Regions from separate parts of the Enterobacter sp. AC1 genome, predicted to be linked through region 2. Evidence: predicted binding sites of a transcription regulator. Region 2 holds the regulator's gene; each other region holds the start of a gene.
The links. The regulator LexA, encoded in region 2, represses DNA repair genes until DNA is damaged. The targets are predictions, from matches to a motif close to TNCTGTATGTACATACAGNA.

Region 1 (2,272 bases), on a different contig from region 2:
CAGGAGCGATCCCAGGATGACATCCCCGCTTCGCCACAGCGCAGTGGTCATATCCCCGGCGGGCGCACCAACCACCACCGCGAGAGTAATTCCGATCAACAGCGCCTGATAGGGTCTTTTGCCCAACGCCAGCCAGCCGCACAGGAACATGGCGGCACCGCACCATGCCAGCATGACCGGAAACGAGATAAGCTCCAGCTTCAGGGCGATAAGCCCAAGTGCCGAGCCTAAAACGGTCCCACCAATTCGCTCGAAGGCGCGCGGGACAACATTTCCCCAAAACGAGATGGGCCCCATCACCACCACCAGCGTGATCAGCGGCCACGTCCCTTCTGGCACTTCAAGCAAGCGGACCAGGACAAACGTCAACACGAACGCCAGCGCGATGCGACATCCATGCACCACGCGGTAGTGTTTGTACAAGCGAATTTCAAAAGGGGTTAATGATTTGTCGGGACGCACACCCGCTCTCCAGCTACACGGCAAAGCACAATTGTACTGCGTTTTCAGCCGGGCGGATCGCTTCCGGCTGAAAAACCCTTCATTTAGCAGGCTTAAACCGCTTTGTGCTCTACTGCGATAAACATTTCGATATCCCAGTAGCCGTCCGCATTGCCGTCATTGAGATAGCGCTCGAAGCAGGGTTTAAGCGCCATCTGGTATTTATTGTCCTGCAGGAGGGAATTAAAAAACTGGTACCACGGCGTGGCGAAGTCGTAGTTTTCCACGCGCGCCGTCGCCACGGCGTAATCACCGGCCGCGATTTCCGTCATCATGACGCCTTCACTGTTTTCCGGGATAACGAAATCATCCGGTACCGTGACGGCCGTATCGCAGCGCAGTTTTTCTGCCGGGACCTCATCCGGGTTATCGTAGTAGACCGCAACCCACTCCAGCGGCTCAATGTGACGCCCGTCTACCCACATCACCAGCTGTTCGAAGCCCTGTTTTACCGTATGTTCCCACGGTCCGACCAAATGAAAACCGGCAATCTTACGTTTCTGTTGCTGCTTAATGCTGTAGTCCATGCTGCCTCCATTTATTACTGTATATTTATACACTATAAAGCGGATTCTGGCCGATCGGCAAACGAGAAGTGTTTATTATGTGAGCAGACTCGCAACCCTGCCAGTCTGCTCAGCAGCAGTTAAAGCGTGTGATGCAGATAATCGCTCATGCGGGAGAACAGACCGCCTTTATCAACGGCTTCCAGCGTCACCAGCGGCCAGTGGGCTACCACCTTGTCGCGGTCATAGAGCTGGATCTCACCGACCCGCTGATGCGCGGCAATTGGCGCTTCCAGCTCTTTTTTATCCAGCACGTATTTGGCTTTGATGTTCGGTACTTCCGCTTTCGGCAGGGCCAGCCAGAAGTCCTGGTCGGTGCCCAGCTTCACCTGCTCCTTATCGCCGTACCAGATACGCTCTGTCCCCACTTTTTTACCGTTGTGCAGGATCTGCACCGTATCGAAATTCTGCTGCCCCCAGTGCAGCAGTTTCCGGGCCTGATCCTCACGCCCTTTCGGGCTGTCCGCCCCCATCACCACCGCGATCAAGCGACGCTGGCCGTCAACGGCGGACGCAATCAGGTTAAAGCCTGCTCCCGAGGTGTGTCCCGTTTTAAGCCCGTCCACGTTCAGGGTTTTATCCCACAGCAGGCCGTTGCGGTTTTGCTGGGTGATCCCATTCCAGGTGAGGCTCTTTTCGCTGTACATATGGTAAAACTCAGGCTCGCCGTGAATGATGGCCCGGGAGAGTACGGCCAGGTCATAGGCCGAGCTGTGCTGGCCCGGTGCGTCCAGACCGTGGACGGTTTCAAAATGCGTATCGCGCAGGTTTAGCTTTTGCACGTAGTCGTTCATCATCTTCACAAACTGCGGCTGGCCGCCCGCCACGTGATCGGCCAGCGCCACGCAGGCATCGTTACCGGAATCGACAATCAGACCGCGGCTCAGATCGCGCACGGAGACGCGATCGCCCTCTTTCAGGAACATCAGCGACGAACCGTCAAAAACCGGGTTCCCTTTTGCCCAGGCATCACGTCCTACGGTGACTATGTCGTCCGGCGTGATGCGATGGCTATCAATGGCCCGATCCACCACATAGCCCGTCATCAGCTTGGTCAGGCTCGCCGGATTACGTTGTTGATGTTCGTTGCCCGCCGTTAAGATCTGACCAGTCGTGTAATCCATCAGCACCCAGGAGCCCGCCTGAATGGCCGGAGGCTGCGGCGAAAAATCCAGCGGTTCGGCCGCAAAAGCAGATGAGATACT
Region 2 (2,272 bases):
GACGGCGACCAAACATCACCGACACCGGCACCATCTGCACATCCAGATCAGGATTGCTGCGGTGCAGGTCGAGATAGTCATGGAACAGCTTGATGGACTCTTCTTTTGGCGTGTAATAGGTAAACACGCGAGGTCCACCGTGAATGAACACGTAACGCGGCAGCAGGGTGCCGTCAACTTCCAGCGGTTCAAGCGGGTCAGGTAGGTCATGCGCCAGACACTGGGCGCGAAGCGTCAGTAAGTCTGCCTTCGAGTTATAAGGCAAAACGTACATAATAGGACGCGACGTATCGAGCCCCAATTCCAGCGCGGGTTCCGCTGGGATAGACTTGCTTTTTACCAGGATGCTTAATGGTAAATTAAGTAATTTGTAGTAAATTCGTGGCCAGCCGGACATAAACGATGTAAAGCCTCTGGTTAATAATGCAATTGCGGCGCAAGGATAACAGAAAGCGCGCAAAATTTCTGTTGTTACCCGTCATACTTCAAGCGGCAGCGAAACGCGCTACAGCTATAGTTACTGACGCTATTTCCAATAAAAGGTTCTTTTAATGGCCAATAATACCACTGGGTTAACTCGAATCATCAAAGCCGCCGGCTATTCCTGGAAAGGTTTCCGCGCCGCGTGGATCAATGAAGCCGCTTTTCGACAGGAGGGCGTCGCCGCTATCATCGCGGTGATTATCGCCTGTTTCCTTGATGTTGATGCAATAACACGCGTTCTTCTGATCGGCTCCGTGCTTCTGGTGATGATAGTGGAAATTCTTAATAGCGCTATTGAAGCTGTTGTTGACCGTATCGGATCTGATTTCCACGAACTCTCTGGCCGGGCAAAAGACATGGGCTCTGCTGCCGTGTTGCTGTCAATTATTACTGCCGTTATCACCTGGGTCACGCTGCTTTGGTCACATTTCCGATGAGCCTCGAGGAATAATTAAGTCCCTGGTTTTTTGTGCAGTTTTTGGTTCCAAAATCGCCTTTGACTGTATATACTCACAGCATAACTGTATATACACCCAGGGGGCGGAATGAAAGCGTTAACGACCAGGCAGCAAGAGGTGTTTGATCTCATCCGGGATCATATCGGCCAGACGGGTATGCCACCCACGCGTGCGGAAATCGCGCAGCGTCTGGGCTTCCGTTCGCCGAATGCTGCCGAAGAACACCTGAAAGCCCTGGCACGTAAGGGCGTGATTGAGATTGTTTCGGGCGCGTCACGTGGTATCCGCCTGCTGGTGGAAGAAGAGACGGGCATTCCGCTGGTGGGGCGCGTTGCTGCTGGTGAGCCTTTACTGGCACAGCAGCATATTGAAGGCCACTATCAGGTCGATCCAGCCATGTTCAAACCGAGCGCTGATTTCCTGCTGCGCGTAAGCGGTATGTCGATGAAAGACATCGGTATTCTTGACGGCGATCTGCTTGCGGTTCACAAAACGCAGGATGTGCGCAACGGCCAGGTCGTGGTCGCACGCATTGATGACGAAGTGACCGTTAAGCGCCTTAAAAAGCAGGGTAATACCGTCCAGCTTCTGCCTGAAAACAACGAGTTCTCCCCGATTGTGGTGGATCTCCGTGAACATAACTTCTCTATCGAAGGATTGGCGGTTGGGGTTATTCGCAACGGTGAATGGCTTTAATCTCCTCCTGGCAGGCTACGGCTCCGCTGTAGCCTGATTCATTTCCTGCTCCCGGTATTTTTCATGTCACTGCTGACGGCATCCGATAAGGCATTGTGGCGTCTTGCTCTGCCGATGATTTTCTCCAATATCACCGTGCCCTTGCTGGGTCTGGTCGATACTGCCGTTATTGGTCATCTTGATTCGCCTGTTTATCTTGGCGGCGTGGCGATTGGCGCGACGGCTACCAGCTTCCTGTTTATGCTGCTGCTCTTTTTGCGCATGAGTACCACCGGACTGACCGCACAGGCTTATGGCGCAAAAGATCCGCTGCGTCTGGCTCGCGCGCTGGTGCAGCCGCTGATACTTGCGCTTGGCGCAGGGGCGCTAATCGTTTTACTGCGCGCTCCCCTGATTGAGCTTGCGCTCAATATCGTTGGCGGCAGCGAAGCGGTACTGGAGCAGGCGCGACGTTTCCTTGAAATCCGCTGGCTCAGCGCGCCCGCCTCGCTGGCTAACCTGGTTCTGCTGGGGTGGCTCCTGGGCGTACAGTACGCCCGTGCACCGGTGATTTTGCTGGTGGTGGGTAACCTTCTCAACATTGTGCTGGACGTCTGGCTGGTGATGGGTCTGCATATGAACGTGCAGGGTGCGGC
Region 3 (2,272 bases), on a different contig from region 2:
TAACGGAGTCCGGCGGTGAAACCGGCGCAGACGGCATCACGGCTTCAACAGGCGCGGCATAGGCCTGCGCAGCGGTCGTCGCGGCTGCGGCGGCTGCAACCGGCTCGGTGACCGAGTGGCCGTTTAACAGCGGATCGTATTCGTCAAAGTCACCGGGCGTGGCACGATTGCCGGAGAAGAGCACATCGTCAGGATCGACGGCAGCACCCGCAGCGCGGTACGCCACCTGCTCGTCTTCATCCATGCGTTTACCCGAGAAGAGCGCCGCATCGGTTTTACGGCCTAGCGGGTTAGCAAATTTCTCCGCAACACGCTGGCGACGCGCCAGCGCGCCGCGCAGAATTCGAGCACGACGAGACTCGCGACGCTGCACAGGCGCATCGTCTTCCTCTTCATCTTCGTATTCATCTTCATCAACCCACGTATCGTCACGGCGGGTACGGTTGCTGGCGAAGGTCAGAATAGTGAGGATAAAACTGCCAATTTTCTCGGCAATGCTTACCCAGGACCAGCCGGTGAATAACGTCAGCCCCGCCGCCCAGATGCACAGCAGCGCCAGCGTGCCGCCGCTGCTGTGAAGCATCGGCTGCAGCGCAGAACTCAACAGGCTGCCAATCACCCCGCCCGAGGCGAAGTACCAGATATCATCCGCATTGATCGCCGCCAGACCACATGAGGTGAGGATCAGCGCCAGCGCGCCAATCAGGCGCAGCGATACGGCGAAATAGTCGATGTAATCATCGTTCTGACGATGACGCCACGCAAACCAGCATCCGCCAATGATAATGACCGGAAGGGTGTAGGCCATCACACCGAAAATGAAAAATAGCGTGTCCGCAAGCCAGGCACCGGGTACGCCGCCTAAGTTATGAATAGGCTCATGCCATGCAGTTTGTGACCAGCTGGGATCTGAGGGGTTGAAACTGAGTAAGGCTGCCATCAGCCAGACGGCAAAAAGGGCAATAACAATCAGCAAAGCCTCGAGGAGACGACGTCCGCTGCTTAGCTTCGATAGTGTGACTTCTTTGTCTTCAGTGTATTCCTGGCTCAAGAAAGGCTCTCCAGGTATCAGGCATATCCTGCCTGTTTGCTAAAACGGACAACAGCGCCGGGACTCCCCGGCACTGTTGCTGTATGGATTAACAGGAGTGTAATCAAACTACGCTGATTTTGCACCTGTTCCGTGTTAGCGCGTCTTAATAACCAGACGATTGCTCTGTTTGACCTCTTCCATCACCACATATGTACGGGTGTCGTTCACGCCTGGCAGACGCAGCAGGGTTTCCCCCAGCAGCTTACGGTAGGCGGACATATCAGGCACACGGGTTTTCAACAGGTAGTCGAAATCACCGGAAACCAGGTGACACTCTTGAATTTCTTCAAGTTTTTGTACAGCGGCGTTAAATTGCTCAAACACATCCGGCGCACCACGATTCAGAGTAATCTCAACAAATACCAGAAGTGAGGCATCCAGATAATGCGGGTTCAGCAGAGCCGTATAGCCCTGAATAAAACCCTGTCTTTCCAGTCGGCGCACACGCTCAAGGCACGGCGTCGGGGAAAGTCCCACACGTTTTGAAAGCTCGACGTTGGAAATACGCCCATCCTTTTGCAATTCATTAAGAATGTTACGATCGATACGGTCGAGATCTTTGCCAGGGCGCTTCTTGCTATCTACCATTATTATTGTCTCTCTGTATTCCTTCCCTACTCCTGCCTGGACCCTGTGCACATCACTGTTCAGAGCCTGTACCCGTTAGTCATCACATCGCCTGGTTTTGTATTAGACGCGATGCGGATTCGGGTTCTGTTGGTAAGAAGACCGTTGCCCGAAGGCAGTCACCGACATCACGCATGGCGTCTGTCCACGCCATGCGTAGATTTCACTGACCCGGTAAAAATGGCATTTACGTGCATGCCTATGCGGCATACGGTTAACGCGGTTTTTTTTCTTCCTTGAATGTTTTCGCAAAAGCGCAGGGGATTGTCAAAGCAAAACATCGTTTTTTAGTACAACATGCCGGATATTCATTACGGCAGGGTATTAATCCTCATTTTATTGCCTTACAAACGACCGATTTTCAGGCGAAAGACTGATGTTATCGCGCGTCATTCATCGTCAGTGGCTATTACACGGATTGATAACAAAATTGCTGCGCTCTTTTTTTACGACAACAAATTCCCTACAATCCAGCCAAATGTCTGCCAACAACAATGGGGATCTCATGGGCACGGCCAAACACAGTAAGCTGCTAATCCTTGGTTCTGGACC

Region 1: sbmC (DNA gyrase inhibitor SbmC) is a predicted target of LexA. The motif match lies at 1,044-1,063, and genes of this name have one in related genera.
Region 3: M2433_RS07975 (DNA translocase FtsK 4TM domain-containing protein) is a predicted target of LexA. The motif match lies at 1,129-1,148, and genes of this name have one in related genera.

Annotation. Positions count from the first base shown of each region.
Region 1 is NZ_JBNDIZ010000003.1:184,198-186,469, forward strand. It holds gene M2433_RS10675 (FUSC family protein) at 1-462, opposite strand, end outside; gene sbmC (DNA gyrase inhibitor SbmC) at 555-1,028, opposite strand; gene dacD (serine-type D-Ala-D-Ala carboxypeptidase DacD) at 1,148-2,272, opposite strand, start outside.
Region 2 is NZ_JBNDIZ010000010.1:69,302-71,573, reverse strand. It holds gene plsB (glycerol-3-phosphate 1-O-acyltransferase PlsB) at 1-397, opposite strand, end outside; gene M2433_RS21405 (diacylglycerol kinase) at 552-920, shown strand; gene lexA (transcriptional repressor LexA) at 1,029-1,637, shown strand; gene dinF (MATE family efflux transporter DinF) at 1,701-2,272, shown strand, end outside.
Region 3 is NZ_JBNDIZ010000002.1:648,049-650,320, reverse strand. It holds gene M2433_RS07975 (DNA translocase FtsK 4TM domain-containing protein) at 1-1,051, opposite strand, end outside; gene lrp (leucine-responsive transcriptional regulator Lrp) at 1,187-1,681, opposite strand; gene trxB (thioredoxin-disulfide reductase) at 2,226-2,272, shown strand, end outside.